4 regions of the Bradyrhizobium sp. S3.12.5 genome follow, and region 1 is predicted to be linked to each of the others. Evidence: predicted binding sites of a transcription regulator. Region 1 holds the regulator's gene; each other region holds the start of a gene.
What was found. The regulator LexA, encoded in region 1, represses DNA repair genes until DNA is damaged. The targets are predictions, from matches to a motif close to TGTTCNNNNTGTGTTCNG.
Positions count from the first base shown of each region.

Region 2: the regulator LexA is predicted to act here: its motif matches at 1,798-1,815, upstream of recA (recombinase RecA).
Region 3: the regulator LexA is predicted to act here: its motif matches at 2,504-2,521, upstream of ABIC09_RS24135 (single-stranded DNA-binding protein).
Region 4: the regulator LexA is predicted to act here: its motif matches at 1,979-1,996, upstream of ABIC09_RS25190 (PA0069 family radical SAM protein).

Region 1 is NZ_JBEPRF010000010.1:81,798-86,103, reverse strand. It holds gene ABIC09_RS16300 (ComEC/Rec2 family competence protein) at 1-649, shown strand, start outside; gene ABIC09_RS16295 (hypothetical protein) at 660-1,091, opposite strand; gene ABIC09_RS16290 (hypothetical protein) at 1,285-1,539, opposite strand; gene lexA (transcriptional repressor LexA) at 1,718-2,419, opposite strand; gene ABIC09_RS16280 (molybdopterin molybdotransferase MoeA) at 2,595-3,806, opposite strand; gene ABIC09_RS16275 (helix-turn-helix transcriptional regulator) at 3,911-4,306, opposite strand, start outside.
Region 2 is NZ_JBEPRF010000005.1:82,541-86,846, forward strand. It holds gene ABIC09_RS08325 (hypothetical protein) at 678-845, opposite strand; gene ABIC09_RS08330 (hypothetical protein) at 1,246-1,413, opposite strand; gene ABIC09_RS08335 (hypothetical protein) at 1,428-1,664, opposite strand; gene recA (recombinase RecA) at 1,908-2,996, shown strand; gene ABIC09_RS08345 (hypothetical protein) at 3,143-4,084, shown strand; gene ABIC09_RS08350 (hypothetical protein) at 4,094-4,306, shown strand, end outside.
Region 3 is NZ_JBEPRF010000016.1:154,457-158,762, forward strand. It holds gene gyrA (DNA gyrase subunit A) at 1-1,266, opposite strand, end outside; gene ABIC09_RS24130 (DUF2306 domain-containing protein) at 1,435-1,833, opposite strand; gene ABIC09_RS24135 (single-stranded DNA-binding protein) at 1,864-2,361, opposite strand; gene ABIC09_RS24140 (outer membrane protein) at 2,797-3,564, shown strand; gene ABIC09_RS24145 (outer membrane protein) at 3,801-4,306, shown strand, end outside.
Region 4 is NZ_JBEPRF010000018.1:24,009-28,314, forward strand. It holds gene rnhB (ribonuclease HII) at 1-707, opposite strand, end outside; gene ABIC09_RS25190 (PA0069 family radical SAM protein) at 794-1,957, opposite strand; gene ABIC09_RS25195 (phosphoketolase family protein) at 2,168-4,306, shown strand, end outside.

The DNA of each region.
Region 1 (4,306 bases):
GCTGATCGCGGCGAGCCTCGGCCTCGTCCTGATGGGACTGCTACGCACGCCGCTGCGCTGGTCGGGCGCGTTCGTGCTCGTGGCGGCAATCGTCTGGGGTCTGTCGGTCCGGCAACCCGACATCCTTATCGCCGGTGACGGCCAGAGCGTTGCCGTGCGGGGCAGGGACGGGCAGCTGCACCTGATCAGGGCGAGCAAGGACAGCTTTCTGCTCAAGGAGTGGCTCGCGGCCGATGCCGACTCTCGCGATCCCGGCAGCGTCGCGCTTGCCGATGGTGTGTCGTGCGACGAGTCAGGCTGCGTGACGCCGCTCGCCGACGGACGCATCGTTGCGCTGGCGTTGCGCATTGACGCGCTGGGAGACGATTGCAGCCGCGCGGCACTGGTGGTGACGGCAAGGTCCGCGCCGCCGGATTGTGGTGCGATGGTGGTCGATCGGCCACGTCTCGTGCGTCAGGGCGCGCTGGCGCTGACGCCGCGTGGCGACGGCTTTGCGATTCAGGCGGTAAAGGCGAGGGGCGCAAACCGCCCCTGGTCGCCGGCGGCGGCCGGCGATGGAGATTTCGAACAGACCCTCATGCCGCGGTCGGCAGCTCCGCGCTCCAAAGACGCAACGCCGTCTGACGCCGACCTGCAGGCCGATGACTGAGATCGACGGCTTAGCCGATCGGCAGGCGCGGGGACGTGGAGCGGCTGTCGGCGACCTGCGGCTTGTGCTCGCGCTCGCCGAGCGGCTGGGTCACGGGCAGTTGCAGCACGGTTGCGCGCTGGCCTTCGACCAGTTGCGTCACCAGGACGTATTTGCCGTCGGGGAATTCGATCGCGTCGTGATGGCGGTCGGGAATGTGCGGATCGACCTTGCCGAACTTGCCGACGCGCGAGTTGATGGTGCGCGTCCAGATCCAGCGATTGTCGTAGCGGACGTTGTCGGCGAAGGCGAGCTCCGTTCCCGGCAGCAGGCAGACCGCGACGGACATGTCGGCTTCGGAGGCGAAGCCGCGCGTCGAGGTGCCGCGGAACGTTGTCGTGACGATCGTCTCGCCAACTTCTGCGGGACGCGTCGCGACGGCATGCAGGCTATAGTCACACATCGGGTGCTCCTCAATCAGGATAGAGCACCCGCGCCTCTGTCTCGGAGGCGCAGGCCCCTATCAGAGTGGAAGCTCATCTTATGCTTGTTTGTGGGCAAATCTGCGGCTCGCATCAGCAGAGCGCGATCACATTATCTTTTTCAAATGCACGAGGAACAAAGCCTGCTCCCGCGCATTCGGTGAGCGCGTTGCTTCAGCGGCCGGCTGGCGCTGACCAGCCCGAATATTGCCAAGCCGGCTGCGCGACGGCGTTACGGGCATTGCGGAATTGCTCGGTCGTTGCGCGCGGTGCTTTGCGAGCGTGGTGCTGCGGCTGCGCAGCCAAGGCTTGCGAGCCCAAGGCTTGCGACCCCAAGGCTTGCGACCCCAAGGCTTGCGACACTAAGGCCTGCGACGCTGATACTGCGATCAGCGTCATCGTGACGGTGCTCAAAATGATCTTGCGCATGTTGGTCTCCTCGGTCTGGCAAAGGCCCTGCGAAGCAATGCGTGCTTCGTTGCGGCGTGCCGAGGATGTAGCGCTGGAGAAGGGGCCGGATAATCTGTGCAAAACCAGAAAGACTACCCAGCCGGAGCGGACAATCGTCCGCTCCAATCGTTGATTGCGCTCGCCGATAGCGACGCGATCAGTACTTCCGGTACAGCCCGATCAGCTTGCCCTGGATCTTGACCCGGTTGGGCGGCAGGATGCGAACCTCATAGGCCGCGTTGGCCGGCTCGAGCGCGATCGAGGCGCCGCGACGGCGGAAACGCTTGAGTGTCGCTTCCTCGTCGTCGATCAGGGCGACCACGATGTCGCCGGTATCGGCGCTCTCGTTGCGCTGGATCAGCGCCATGTCGCCATCGAGAATGCCGGCCTCCACCATGGAGTCGCCGCGCACTTCGAGCGCGTAGTGCTCGCCCGAGCCGAGCATGTCGGGCGGGACGCTGATGGTGTGGCTGCGGGTTTGCAAAGCCTCGATCGGCGTGCCGGCCGCGATCCGGCCCATCACGGGCACTGCGACTGGACGCTCACCCTCGTCGGCCGGCAGGCTCGACGCCGGGCGCACCTTGCCGAGATTGCCCTCGATGACGCTCGGCGTGAAGCCGCGGCGGCTGCCAGCGGCGGCCTGGAGTTCGGGCAGCTTGATCACCTCGATGGCGCGGGCGCGGTTGGGCAGGCGGCGGATGAAGCCGCGCTCCTCGAGCGCAGTGATCAGGCGATGGATGCCTGATTTCGAGCGCAGATCGAGCGCGTCCTTCATCTCGTCGAAGGAGGGCGGCACGCCGCTTTCCTTCAGACGTTCACTGATGAACCGCAGGAGCTCGTACTGTTTGCGCGTTAACATCTCGACCAAAATCCCCCGGTTGATGTCGTTCGATTCCGAGACGCTGAAGTCAGCAATAAGCCGCACACGCTCGAAACAAATCATGAACGGACACTATATGTTCGATACTTGTTCCGCAACTGCTTAATTTACCGTGAACGCGACAAAGTTCGCGGAACGCATGCGAACAATGCGCTCAAACGGGCAGTCGCAGCACCTCGCAGGGCGCTCCCGCTTCGGCCCTCGGTGCGAACGGTGCGCGCACGAGAAGTGCCTGTGCCGCAGCGAGATTCGCAAGCAGCGAGGAGTCCTGGTGATTGACGGGAAGGGCGATCAGCGTGCCGTCATCACGCACATCCAGGCGGGCGCGCAGATAGTCCTCGCGCTGGTCATTGGCGCCGACGTCGCGGCCGAGCACGGCGCGTTCGCGGCGGTGATGAACCATCGAACGGCCCGACAACGCACGAATCAGCGGCACCATGAACAGGAAGCCGCAAACGTAGGATGACACGGGATTGCCGGGCAGGCCGATTACGCGCATCGCCCCGAGCTGCCCGTTCATCATCGGCTTGCCCGGCCGCATCGCGATTTTCCAGAACGCCATCGAGGTGCCTTCGTCGCGGAGCGCCTGCTGCACCAGATCGTGGTCGCCGACCGAGGCGCCGCCCGTCGTGATCAGGATGTCGGCGCCGGATTCGCGCGCGCGGCGGATGCCGGCGGTGGTGGCGGCAAGCGTGTCGGCGGCAATCCCGAGGTCGATGGTGTCGGCCCCCTCGCTGCGAGCGAGCGCATGCAGGGCGTAGCCGTTGGAATAAACGATCTGGCCATGACCAGGCGTCGTGCCCGGCATCACCAGCTCGTCGCCGGTGGCAAGAATCGCGACCTTCGGACGGCGGCTGACCGCCAATTGCGGGTGGTTCATGCCGGCGGCAAGCGCGAGGTCGCGCTCCGTCAGCCGGGCGCCCTTGCGCAGCAGCACGTCACCCTCGGAGAAGTCGACGCCGGCCGGGCGGATGTGCCGACCGGTGACGGCTTCCTCCTTGATCGTGATGCGCTTGCCGTCGGCAACGGTGTCCTCCTGGATCACGACTGCGTCCGCGCCGTCGGGAACGACACCGCCGGTGAAGATCCGGACGGCTTGCCCGGCACCGACAGTTCCTGCAAACGGCCGGCCGGCAGCGACCTCGCCGATGACATTGAGCTGCGCATCGACCCTGGCTGCATCGGCCGCGCGGACGGCATAGCCATCCATCGCCGACATCGCCTGCGGTGGCTGCGTGCGCCGCGCCGCGACGTCGCGCGCGAGGACGCGATGGAAGGCCGCATCAAGCGCGACAGATTCCTCGGGCAGCGGCTCCGCACCGGCGAGCACCGCGGCAAGCGCATCGGAAACCGGCATGAGGGCCACGGCTGAAAGCTCCTGCTTGGGCAACGCGACAATCAGGTCGCGGCCAGCGTTCTAGCCGACTGTGGCCGTTGAGGCAAAACGGATGCGCATACGCGCGGACGCAGCTATTTCTGGAGCAACAGCCGCACCAGCTCGGCCTGTCGCCCCACGCCGGTCTTGTCGAAGATCTTCGACAGATGGCTGCGCGCGGTTCCGTCCGCGATGCCGAGCCGTTCGGCCGTGGCTTTGCGGCCGCCGCCCTTGACGATCTCGAGCGCGAAGGCCGCTTCGGCACGGGTCAGGCCGTAACGCGCGCGTAGGGCGTCGAGTCTTGATCTCGCGTCCGGCTCGGGGTCGGTGATCAGCACCATCGCACTCGATCGCCAGCCGGAGGCGAGCGACACCGAGCTCTCCGCCCAATCGCTGCCGACCGGCGTTACCTGCACGTGCAGCGGCATGCGGCCGGGAAGCCGCCGCAGGCTCATCTCGCCTCCGATGCGATCGGGATTATCGATGCTGCA
Region 2 (4,306 bases), on a different contig from region 1:
CGTCGCAATATTCCAGCGACAAGCAAAATTTGCCGCCAAGTCGCAGGTGGCTCATCGGAATTCAGCAAGCGCGCGCCGTTCGAAACAAGCGAAATCGGATTCCGAAAATGGAACCGATGGATGCTTTTTCACGCGCGCGGCCACCCGGCCAGGAACTCCGTTCATGGTCGGAGAACCACGGAGGCATACGCGGAGCACGCGCGATGGATCCGTGCTCGCGCAAGAAAAAACCCCGCCAGGGGAGAGCCGGGCGGGGTAGAAGGTTATTGGAGGCTGAGGTGCTGGGCTGCAACACCATAGCCGGACGACCCTAGCCCGTTCAGCTTACGACAGCCTGACAGACCGGGGCTTGCGGCCACGTCGAGAGCCGCTCTCACGTCCCAATTCAGACATCCCCCCGCACAACTTCAGACACATCCGTTGGCGACACTTTGCGGGCACGGCGAAGCCATGGGGGAAACGTGGCGCGCTGCTAGCGGGGTGGCATCATGGACAAGGTAGAGCGGTCATTTGCCGCCGCGACGGCGGCTGGCTTCGTGGTATTGGTCATCGGCATCGTGCTGCTGGCGTTGATGTAGCGGCGGCCTCGGCGGCACGTGCCGCCAAAAGCTGCGAAAACAACCCCATGCACAGTAGGCAACGGCCTGTTTCGGCTGGCGTTTCCTAATGCACCTTTCCTAATGCACCTTGATCTCGTCCAGCGGCAGGCGGAGGTCGGCGGCACGCTCCGCGCGGTCCTTTTTGCGGAACTCGATTTCCTTGCGCTCGAACTTCGCCATCTCCTCGAGCGCCGCCTCGAGCAGAGAATTGCGCCTGACAGCATGGTGCTGCGTGTCTTCCGTCATGATCCAATCCCCCATGGGTGGCGGCCCCCTTTTCAAGTCGGCAGCCACGGAAAGGTTCGGTGCCACAAGATTGCGGAATGATGACGGCGCGTGCGGCTCCGGAAAAATAAAACGCCGCCCGCTTAAATGAGACGCAGGCGGCGGCTTTCCAGCCCCGGGAGGGGAAATGTAAAATCCCGATACCGGTGTGTCTGTCGTGCCGTGCCAAGGTTCATCGTGGTTCATCGTGCCCGGACGGAACGCCCGCAGGCCGGCCGCGCGCCACCTCCGCCGCATCCCATGCCCCTGTCGTGAATGAGGCGGCCCTATTGCATCAGCACGTAAACGCAACCGATTGCCACAATGGCTAACCACACCAACGAAGCGCTGAAAATTAGGATTTCCCGGTTCATCGCCAGCGCTAGTGTTTGATAGGGGAGACAGTCTCACTCTTGAGGCCGTCCGCATCTCGAACAGTCACCATCCGGCCTGTTTTCAACGCAGTGACCTTCGCGACGCGCAAAACTTCGGCCTCATCATCCAAATCCGGAACCACAATCGATGGGCAGCCTTTGGCGGGTTCGCTCATTGCCACTGCCTGCCTCAGTTGTCTTGCTGCACATCTGTTTTGGGAATCTGTAGAGCGGGTGAGGTCAGCCACGCATTCATGTGCGAAGCCGTCTCGGCTTGGCGGGCCCTGCGCAAGAACAGTTCGCGAGCGGTGCTGCCTGGAGCCTCTTTTTCGGCCGCCTGTTTGAACCGTCTGGCTTCTTGTGCCAATCGTTCTTCAAAGGACGTCGTGTGCTTGATCCGCCTACGCTGCATGGCGCGGTCCTCCATTTTCCGGCCCCACGAATCTAAAATCGGCCATAGAGCTCCGTCTGTTCGGTGTCCGACAAAAGCCAAATCAAGCCACTGTGATTTTCAAGCTAGGCCAGTGGGGATGGAAACAGGCCAGTACCAAATTCCGCAAAAGAACATATTGCGAACCTAGAACAAATGGGGTACATTACTTTTATCGACGACCCGCCGCGCCAATCGTTTGTCCCGCACCCGAATCCTCGCCATAAGGAGCACGACCCGATGTCCACCACTGCCCTGCGTATCGTCGAAGGATCCTCCATGGACAAGAGTAAAGCTCTCGCTGCCGCGCTCTCCCAGATCGAGCGCCAGTTCGGCAAGGGCTCGGTGATGAAGCTCGGCAAGAACGACCGCTCGATGGATGTCGAGGCGGTGTCCTCCGGCTCCCTCGGGCTCGACATTGCGCTCGGGATCGGCGGCCTGCCCAAGGGGCGCGTCGTCGAGATTTACGGGCCGGAATCCTCGGGCAAGACCACGCTGGCGCTGCACACGGTGGCGGAAGGGCAGAAGAAGGGCGGTATTTGCGCCTTCATCGACGCTGAGCACGCGCTCGACCCGGTCTATGCGCGCAAGCTGGGCGTCAATATCGACGAACTTCTGATCTCCCAGCCGGACACTGGCGAGCAGGCGCTGGAAATCTGCGACACGCTGGTGCGCTCGGGCGCGGTGGACGTGCTGGTGATCGATTCGGTTGCGGCGCTGGTGCCGAAGGCCGAGCTCGAGGGCGAGATGGGCGACGCGCTGCCGGGACTTCAGGCGCGGTTGATGAGCCAGGCGCTGCGCAAGCTCACGGCCTCGATCAACAAGTCCAACACCATGGTGATCTTCATCAACCAGATCCGTATGAAAATCGGTGTGATGTACGGCTCGCCGGAAACCACCACCGGGGGCAACGCGCTGAAATTCTACGCCTCCGTCCGCCTGGACATTCGCCGCATCGGTGCGATCAAGGAGCGCGACGAAGTGGTCGGCAACACCACCCGCGTCAAGGTGGTGAAGAACAAGCTGGCGCCGCCGTTCAAGCAGGTCGAATTCGACATCATGTACGGCGAAGGCGTCTCCAAGATGGGCGAGATCCTCGATCTCGGCGTCAAGGCCGGCATCGTCGAAAAGTCCGGCGCCTGGTTCTCCTATGACAGCCAGCGCCTCGGCCAGGGCCGCGAGAACTCGAAAGCGTTCCTGAAGGCCAACCCCGACATCACCGCCAAGATCGAGACCTCGATCCGCCAGAACTCCGGCCTGATCGCCGAGCAGATTCTGGCCGGCAGCCCCGAGCGCGACGCCGACGGCGAAGAGCCCGCGGACGAGTAAGCTTACCGCGAAGAACTTTTCGCGAGGAGCGGGCGCTGAGGACGTTGAGTTGCCGACGTCATCAGTGCCCGTTTCTTTTTGCGTTTCGTTGATCAGGTGGTGTGATGAGGCGTGTGATTTTGACGGGTTCATCCGGGAGCGATCTCATGCGCTCGGGCCTCGCCGAGGCCGTCATTCCGTTCATGTTCCGTCTTGTTGATGGGCCTTTGCCTCTCGACGAACTCGCAGTCTATGTCGCCGCCCGTTCGGAGACAGCAAAGCCGGGCAGGCACTGGTCGGACTACGTCGGACGAAAGCCTCAAGCTGTCAAAGAGACTGGACATCTCTCTCTGGTCGCGTTCTGCCAGCCCTGCGACGTTGTGGAATTGTGGTTTGATCGGAATCCTAATGATCAGCTCCAGCTGATCTGGCTTCTCGATTACCTCCGCTCCCACCCAGAGATTCTGGCTAAGGCAAGACTACGCCTGATTGCCTTCGATCTCATCACAGAGGACGCAAATTCTATCGCCAAGTCGCTGCCCCATATCCCCACCATCGGCGTGACCGCAGATGAACTTGAAACAGCAAGTATGGCTTGGCAGGCCTACGCTGCGCCGACGCCCGAGACTTGCGCCGAGCTCGTTCATAGGGATCTGAATGCGCTGCTGATGCTGAGGCCGGCCTTGATCGACCTCTTGGCTGAGCTTCCTTCAATTTCGACGGGTCTCGGTGCAACAGAGATCCGATTCCTTGAGCTCATCGCACGTGGTTATGAGGGGACGAATGCACTCTTCCATCTCCGCTCGCTTCGCCGCACGCGCGTCTTTAATGAATGGGAGCTTGGCTGGTTGCTCCAGGGGCTCGCACTCGGCCCGAGACCTGCCGTGGCAGGACTTGACGACGAACTCCGGACGATTGACCGGGAGAATCTGAGAGACCGCCATACGGCTTATTTGCGCAGCAGACTATCGCTGACCGAGTTTGGTAAAGCGGTGCTGGCGGGTAGTGAAGATTTCACCCGTTACAATCCTATCGATCGCTGGTGGGGCGGCACGCACCTGACCAACGATTGCCTCTGGCGCTATGGCCCTGTTCTAACGAAATCCTGAGGCCACGGCATGACGCGGCTCATTGTCACGACGGACTCGTCCATTGCCGGCGCCCTTCAACAGGCAGGCCTGGCCGACCTCGTGATTGCGATCGAGCGCCGGCTGGTCTGGGAGCCGTTGCCGTCCAACGCAGAGCTCGATGCGTTCTTCGCGCCGCGCACGACGCAGCCTCGAGGGCTTCATTGGCTGGATGATACGCCGCCCTGGCGCCTCGAGGACTCG
Region 3 (4,306 bases), on a different contig from region 1:
GCGCGACATCAGGGTGTCGCGCGCGGTGGTCGGGTCAGGCGAGGTCCGGATGACGCGGATCATCTCGTCGATATTGGCGACCGCGATCGCCAGGCCGACCAGGATGTGGGCGCGATCGCGCGCTTTGGCGAGCAGGTACTTGGTGCGGCGCGTGACGACCCGCTCACGGAAGTCGACGAAGATGGCCAGCAGGTCCTTCAGATGCATGATCCGCGGACGGCCACTGTCGAGCGCCACCATGTTGACGCCGAAGCTCGTCTGCAGCGGCGTGAATCTGTAAAGCTGATTGAGCACCACGTCCGGCACGGCGTCGCGCTTCAATTCGATGACGACGCGGTAGCCGTCGCGATCCGATTCATCGCGCAGGTCGCCGATGCCCTCGATCTTCTTTTCCTTGACCAGCTCGGCGATGCGCTCGACCATCGTCGCCTTGTTCACCTGGTAGGGAATCTCGGTGATGATGAGCGCCTCGCGCTCCTTGCGGATGGTCTCGATCGCGACCTTGCCGCGCATGACGATCGAGCCGCGGCCGAGGTGATAGGCGGCGCGGATACCCGCTCGTCCGAGAATGATGCCGCCGGTCGGGAAATCCGGTCCCGGCACGATGTTGATGAGCTCGTCGATGGTCAGCGCGGGGTTATCGATCAACGCGACGCAGGCGTCGATGACCTCGCCGAGATTATGCGGCGGGATGTTGGTCGCCATGCCGACGGCGATGCCGCCGGCGCCGTTGACGAGAAGGTTCGGGAACTTGGCCGGAAGAACCGACGGCTCGGTCTCGTTGTTGTCGTAGTTCGGCTGGAAGTCGACCGTATCCTTGTCGATATCGGCCAGCAGAGCGAGCGCCGCCTTCGTCAGCCGTGCTTCGGTATAACGGTAGGCCGCCGGGGGATCGCCATCGACCGAGCCGAAATTGCCCTGGCCGTCGATCAGCGGCACGCGCATCGAGAAGTCCTGCGCCATACGGACCATGGCGTCATAGATCGACTGGTCGCCGTGCGGGTGATACTTACCGATGACGTCGCCGACCACGCGGGCGGATTTGACGTACTTTTTGTCGGGCGTGTGGCCCTGCTCATGCATCGAGTACAGGATGCGGCGATGAACCGGCTTCAAACCGTCGCGGGCATCGGGCAGCGCGCGCGCCACGATCACGCTCATAGCGTAGTCGAGATACGACTTCTTCATCTCCTCGAAGATGGAGACGGGGCGAATATCCGAGCGCTCCGGCTCGTCGCCGGGCTTCTTGTTGTCGTCGTCGGCCAAGGGAGAATCCGGTGAGTTTTTATCTGGGAATCATATAGCGTATCGAGGCTCTGATAACCACTCTTGCGAGCCCTTGGGAAGCGGTTTTTCCGTTTGTTTTTCCAGAGACTTACGCGCTTCTCGCCATCGTCGTCAGCGGCGCCGGAACAAGCCGCCCGGAACCACCCGTTATGCCCCGAAAAACACCTGGTGCATGATGCGCCCGGGCACCAGCGTGAACAGGCCGGCCACGACCAGCGCGCCGGTAAACAGCAGGATCATGATGCGGCGGTGATCGGTCACGCGGTGGGTGTGCGCCCGCCACACCGCGAGCGGCAGCATCACCAGCGTGAAGATCGACAGCAGGTGGATCGGGCCGAACGGCCCGACCATGCGGATCTGGTGGATCCAGAACGAGGACGCGGCCACCACGGCCATCAGCGCCACCCAGATCCAGCCGAATGTCCAATGCGGCAGTGTGCCTTTGGGCGCGGCGAACTGGACGAGACCGAGCACGAAGGCCGCCATCGCCACGAAGGCATGCAGCGGGATCGCCGGAGCGGCATCGAGCAATGGCGCGAGGCTCATGGGGCGCGTCCTCGCTTGGAGCCGGACGCCTCAGAACGGGATATCGTCGTCCATGTCGTTGCGGCCACCACCGCCGCCGGCGGCAACTGGGCGGCGCGGTGCGCTGCTGACGGGACCGGAGGAGCCGAAATCGCCGCCCGGCTCGTCGCCGAAGCTGCCACCTCCCCCGCCACCGCTGCGGCCGTCCAGCATCGTCAGCGTCGAGTTGAAGCCCTGCAGCACGACTTCGGTGGAGTACTTCTCGACGCCGGCCTGATCGGTCCATTTGCGGGTCTGGAGCGCGCCCTCGATGTAAACCTTGGCGCCCTTCTTCAGGTACTGCTCGGCGACCTTGCAGAGCCCTTCATTGAAGATCACGACGCGATGCCACTCGGTCTTTTCCTTGCGCTCGCCGCTGTTCTTGTCGCGCCAGGTCTCCGAGGTGGCAATGCTCAAATTCGCGATCGGCCGCCCGTCCTGGGTGCGGCGGATTTCCGGATCCTTGCCGAGATTTCCAACCAGAATGACCTTGTTGACGCTTCCCGCCATCGCCGCTCTCCACTCCAAATGCCGCTGAATTTAAAAAGGCGCGCCCTCGCTGCCGCCTGTTGGGCCGACCCTATACGCTTACGCGGGCGGACCGACCCGCCACGGCCTCGGTTATCCCCACATATAGCATCAGCCGAGCATCTGTTCCAGATTTGTTCCTGCGGAATTTGACCCCCGAACATGCGCGCACGCCGCTACCCCGGCCCGCTATTCATCCTGCGATGAATTGGAACCCTGCCGAGTTCCGCCAGAGCATGAAAAGCGCTTAACATTCATCAAGTTAGGTGCACTTCAATTGACCCATGACTGTTGCATTCCGGCGACGGACTCGACCTCCAGATTGCACTACGCTTGCCTCGGAATTGGTTCTTATGGGCGTCGCGCCTGATTGAACGCTTCGGGATTATTGAAGCGGACGACACTGGGGAGACTGCAATGAAGAAAATTCTGTTTGGCACAATTGGTATCGTTGCGTTCGGCCTGTCTGCACCGGCGAGTGCAGCGGATCTTGCGGCCCGTCCCTACACCAAGGCGCCGCCGCCGGTGGCCGCCGCCATCTACGACTGGAGCGGCTTCTACATCGGCATCAACGGCGGTGGCGGCTCGAGCCACAAATGCTGGGATAGCGTCGTCTTCGGCGGCGGCGCGCTCGTGGGCGGCGAAGGTTGCCACAACGCCACCGGCGGCACGGTCGGCGGCCAGGTCGGCTATCGCTGGCAATCCGCCAACTGGGTGTTCGGCCTCGAAGGCCAGGGCAACTGGGCCGACTTCTCCGGCGACAATGTCAGCGTTCTCTTCCCGGACCAGCGCAATCGCTCGAAGATTGACGCCTTCGGCCTGTTCACAGGCCAGGTCGGCTATGCCTGGAACAACGTGCTGTTCTACGTGAAGGGCGGCGGTGCCGTGGTCGCCGACAAGTACAACATTTTCGTTGCGCCCGGGTTCGCCGGCGACGGCACCCTGCTCGCCTCGACCAACGACACCCGCTGGGGTGGCACGGTCGGCGCGGGCCTCGAATTCGGCTTCGCGCAGAACTGGTCGGTGGGCGTCGAGTACGACCACATCTTCCTGGGCAATCGGACGCTCACCCTCAATGCACCCGGGGGCATTGCATTCCAGACTGACCGCATCAGCCAGAATGTGGATATGGGTCTTGTCCGCCTGAACTATCGCTTTGGCGGCCCGATCGTCGCAAAATACTGATATCCGCTGATTTCATTGGGAGATGGAAGGCCGGCCTCGCGCCGGCCTTTTTTGCTGCGAGTTCCCCGGAGGGAACTATAGGTCAGCGGCAATTACATTTTGCATCTGTTGTGACTTTTGAGAGACACAACTTGCGGCTTCAATGATGTAAGCCGACCCAAGTTGGACAACAGCGTCCGATGCTGCTTCCGACGCACGGAAGCCCAAAACAGAAACTGGGACTGGGATTGTTGAATATGAAGAAGATTTTGTTGGCTTCGGCCTGTCTGCTCGCCCTCACTGGCGCCGCTTCGGCTGCCGATCTGGCGGCTCGCCCCTACACCAAGGCTCCGGTGGCCGTGGCTTCGGTCTACAACTGGACCGGCTTCTACCTCGGTATCGTCGGTGGCGGCGCTTGGGAAGCCGCCTCTGGTGACCCGAAGATGAAGGGTGGCTTCGTCGGCGGCACCGCCGGCTACAACTGGCAGACCGGCAACGTCGTGTTCGGTATCGAGGCTGATGGCGCCTGGGCTGACGTCAGCGCTACGGCGACCGGCGCGACCCTCGTCCCCGGCTTCGGCGTCGTGACCGCGACCGCCAGCTCGAAGACCGACGCGATGGGCACCGTTCGCGGCCGCATCGGCTACGCCGTCAATAACGTCCTGTTCTACGGCACGGGCGGCTACGCCTGGATCGACAACAAGATCACCCTCTCCGCACTCGGCCTGACCGCGTCAGACAGCAAGTGGCACTCCGGCTGGAC
Region 4 (4,306 bases), on a different contig from region 1:
ACCGGCTCGACGGTCCAGGGCATGTGCTTGGCGCGGGCGGCGGCGACCGGGGCGAAGAAGCTGCGGTGGTGCGCGGTGGGGCCGAGACGGTCGAGCGCGTCGAGATGCTCGGGGACGGCGTAGCCCTTGTGCTGCTCGAAACCGTAGCCCGGGCAGTCCTGTGCCAGCGCGCACATCAGCCGGTCGCGCGTCACCTTGGCGACGATCGAGGCGGCCGCAATCGACAGCACGATGCCGTCGCCGCCGATCACGGCCTCGCAGTCGCATGCGGTATCGAGCCGGTCGCGGCCGTCGACGAAGACGTGCTTCGGCGTCTCCGGCAGCGCAATCACCGCGCGCTTCAACGCCCAGAGCGAGGCGCGCAGGATGTTGTCGCGGTCGATGCGGAAGCGCGAGGCGACCGCGACCGAGACCTGGGCGGTGGCACAGATCTTGTCGAAAAGCTTCTCGCGCTCCTCCGCCGTCAGCCGCTTGGAATCGTCGATGCCGCGCGGAATGCGGTCGGGGTCGAGAATCACCGCAGCCGCCACCACGGGGCCGGCGAGCGGCCCGCGACCGGCCTCGTCGCAGCCAGCCACCGGCCAGATGCCGCGCTTGATCAGCGCGCGCTCACGACGGAAGCTCGCTTTCGCTGGCGCGGCATTCCTGGCAGCGTCGTTCTTTGACGCCTCTTTGGCTGGTGTCTTGGTGGACTTGTCCCGAATCATGGCCGGGATCGTGCGCAAGCGATCCGGCCTGCGCAACAGGGAACCCCAACAATTCCCGTTATTCAGACAGGTTGTTGCTCCGCGCCTCAGAACAGGCTGAGCTGCTCGCCGTTCTGCTTTGGCCGGGCAAAATGATCCGTGGTCAGTTTCGCGCGGCGCTTGTTCAGCCCGAGCCGGTCGCAGGCGATCTCGAAGCGACGGCCGATGGTCCAGGCCATCGGGCCGGTGCCCTTCATGCGCTCGCCCCATTTGGCGTCGTAGTCGCGGCCGCCGCGCATGTCGCGGATCAGCGTGAAGACGTGGCGATAGCGGTCCGGATAGTTCGCCATCAGCCATTCGCGGAAGAGATCGCGGACCTCGAGCGGCAGCCGCAGCAGCACGTAGGAGGCTTCCTTGACGCCGGCGTGCGCCGCGGCATCGAGAATGCGCTCGATCTCGGAATCGTTCAGCGCGGGGATCACGGGCGCGACCATCACCGTGGTCGGAATGCCGGCGTCCGAGAGCTGCTTCAGCGCCTCAAGCCGCTTCGGCGGCGTCGAGGCGCGCGGCTCCATGGTGCGCGCGAGTTTTGGGTCGAGCGAGGTCACCGATATCGCGACCTTGGCGAGGTTGCGCTTGGCCATGCGGGCGAGAATGTCGATGTCGCGCACCACCAGCGCCGACTTGGTGACGATGCCGACGGGATGGCCGGCGCGCTCCAGCACCTCGAGAATGCCGCGCATGATTTTGCGCTCGCGCTCGATCGGCTGATAGGGATCGGTGTTGGTGCCGATCGCGATCATCCGCGGCTCGTAGCCGGCGGCCGCGAGCTCCTTCTCGAGCAGCGCCGGCGCCTCGGGTTTCACGAACAGCTTTGACTCGAAGTCGAGGCCCGGCGACAGGCCGAGATAGGCATGCGTCGGCCGCGCGAAGCAATAGACGCAGCCATGCTCGCAGCCGCGGTAGGGATTGATCGACCGATCGAAGCCGATGTCGGGGGAATCGTTGCGGGTAATCACCTTGCGCGAGGTGTCGACACCGACCGTGGTCTTGAACGGCGGCAGCTCTTCCAGGCTCTGCCAGCCGTCGTCGAAGGCGACGCGTGCCTCGGCCTCGTAGCGGCCGCTGGCGTTGGATTGCGCGCCCCGCCCACGCTTGCGCGCACGGTCGATGGCGACGCCAAGCTCGGGGAAATTAGAAGGCGCACCCGCCGGCTCGGAGGGCGCCGTGACCGGCGGGTGCTTGAGAGCAGAAGAAGAAGCTGGACTCATGAAGCCAAGATAGCACGTCAAAAGAACAAATCAAGAACAGAAACGAAAAACGCGAAAACAACCCCATGCACAGTAGAGCTGCCCAAACCTCGCGCGCTGACTATTGGCCTCACGCAACAACGCGTGACCTCGATCCCGCTTGATGCGGCTGAAGGATCGATCTCGCCGGAACTCGGTTGGTGACGGTCCCGGGTGAAAGTCGGCAGGAACATGACAAATCAACGACAATCGGCCGCGGCGAGCAGCGACCTCGATCTCCTCGATCGCTACTGGCGCGCCGCGAACTACCTCTCGGTCGGGCAGATTTATCTCCTCGACAATCCGCTGCTTCGCGAGCCGTTGCGGCCCGAGCACATCAAGCCGCGCTTGCTCGGCCATTGGGGCACGACGCCGGGGCTGAACTTCATCTACGCCCACCTCAACCGCGTCATCCGCGCGCATGACCTCGACATGATCTATGTCTGCGGTCCCGGTCATGGCGGCCCGGGCATGGTCGCCAACACCTATCTGGAAGGCAGCTACAGCGAGATCTATCCAGACATCCCGCGCGATGCGGACGGATTGCGAAAACTTTTCAGGCAGTTCTCCTTCCCCGGCGGCATTCCGAGCCACGCCGCGCCGGAAACGCCGGGCTCGATCCACGAAGGTGGCGAGCTCGGTTATGCGCTGGTGCACGCCTATGGCGCGGCATTCGACAATCCCGACCTCATCGTCGCCTGCGTCGTCGGCGACGGCGAAGCCGAGACCGGCCCGCTTGCCACGTCCTGGCACTCCAACAAGTTCCTGAATCCCGCCCACGACGGCGCGGTGCTGCCGATCCTGCATCTCAACGGCTACAAGATCGCCAATCCGACCGTGCTCGGCCGCATGCCTGACAGCGAGATCCGCGATCTTTTCCGCGGATTCGGCCACGAGCCGCTGTTCGTCGAGGGCAACGATCCCAAATTGATGCACCGGGCCATGGCGGACGCGCTCGACGTCGCGCTCGCCAGCATCCGTTCTATCCAGCAGCACGCGCGCGATGGGCGCACAAGCGTCGAACGGCCGCGCTGGCCGATGATCGTGCTGCGCAGCCCGAAGGGCTGGACAGGCCCGAAGGAGGTCGACGGCAAGAAGGTCGAAGGATTTTGGCGTGCGCATCAGGTGCCCGTTGCTAGCTGTCGCGAGAACCCTGCGCATTTGAAGATTCTCGATGACTGGATGCGCAGCTACCAGCCGGAAAAGCTGTTCGACGCCAGCGGCGCGCTCATTCCCGAGCTTCAGTCGCTGGCGCCCGAAGGTAACAGGCGCATGGGAGCCAATCCGCACGCCAATGGCGGGCTGGTGAAGAAGGAGCTGAAGCTGCCGGACTTCCGCAGTTTTGGCGTCGACGTGCCGCAGCCCGGCGGCGTCACGGGCGAAGCGACGCGTGAGCTTGGCAAGTTTTTGCGCGACGTCATCCGCCTCAACGCGCAAGAGCGCAACTTCCGCCTCATGGGTCCGGACGAGACCGCATCAAACCGTCTCGATGCCGTGTTCGACGCCACCGAACGGGTCTGGATGGAGCCGGTCGAATCCTACGACGTGCATCTCGCGCAGGACGGCCGCGTGATGGAGGTGCTGAGCGAGCATCTCTGCCAAGGCTGGCTCGAGGGCTACCTGCTCACCGGACGCCACGGCTTCTTCTCCTGCTACGAGGCCTTCATCCACATCGTGGATTCCATGTTCAACCAGCACGCCAAATGGCTGAAGGTGACGCGGCATCTGCCGTGGCGGCGTCCGATCGCCTCGCTCAATTATCTTCTGACCTCGCATGTCTGGCGGCAGGACCATAACGGCTTCAGCCATCAGGATCCCGGCTTCGTCGACCTCGTCGCCAACAAGAAGGCCGACATCGTCCGCATCTATTTCCCGCCGGACGCCAACACCCTGCTGTGGATCGCCGACCACTGCCTGCGCACTTACAATCGCATCAACGTGATTGTCGCCGGCAAGCAGCCGGCGCCGCAATGGCTCTCGATGCAGGATGCCGCTAACCATTGCGACGCCGGCATTGGCATCTGGACGTGGGCCGGCAACGAGGACGCGGTTGGCGAGCCCGATGTGGTGATGGCCTGCGCCGGTGACGTGCCGACCTTGGAGACGCTCGCGGCCGTCGATCTCCTGCGCAAGGCGCTGCCGGACATCAAGATCCGTGTCGTCAACGTCGTCGACCTGATGACGCTGCAACCGAAAGAGCAGCATCCGCATGGCCTGTCCGATCGCGACTTCGACAGCCTGTTCACGCACGACAAGCCTGTCATCTTCGCCTATCACGGCTATCCTTATCTGATCCACCGGCTGACCTATAACCGCACCAACCATGACGGC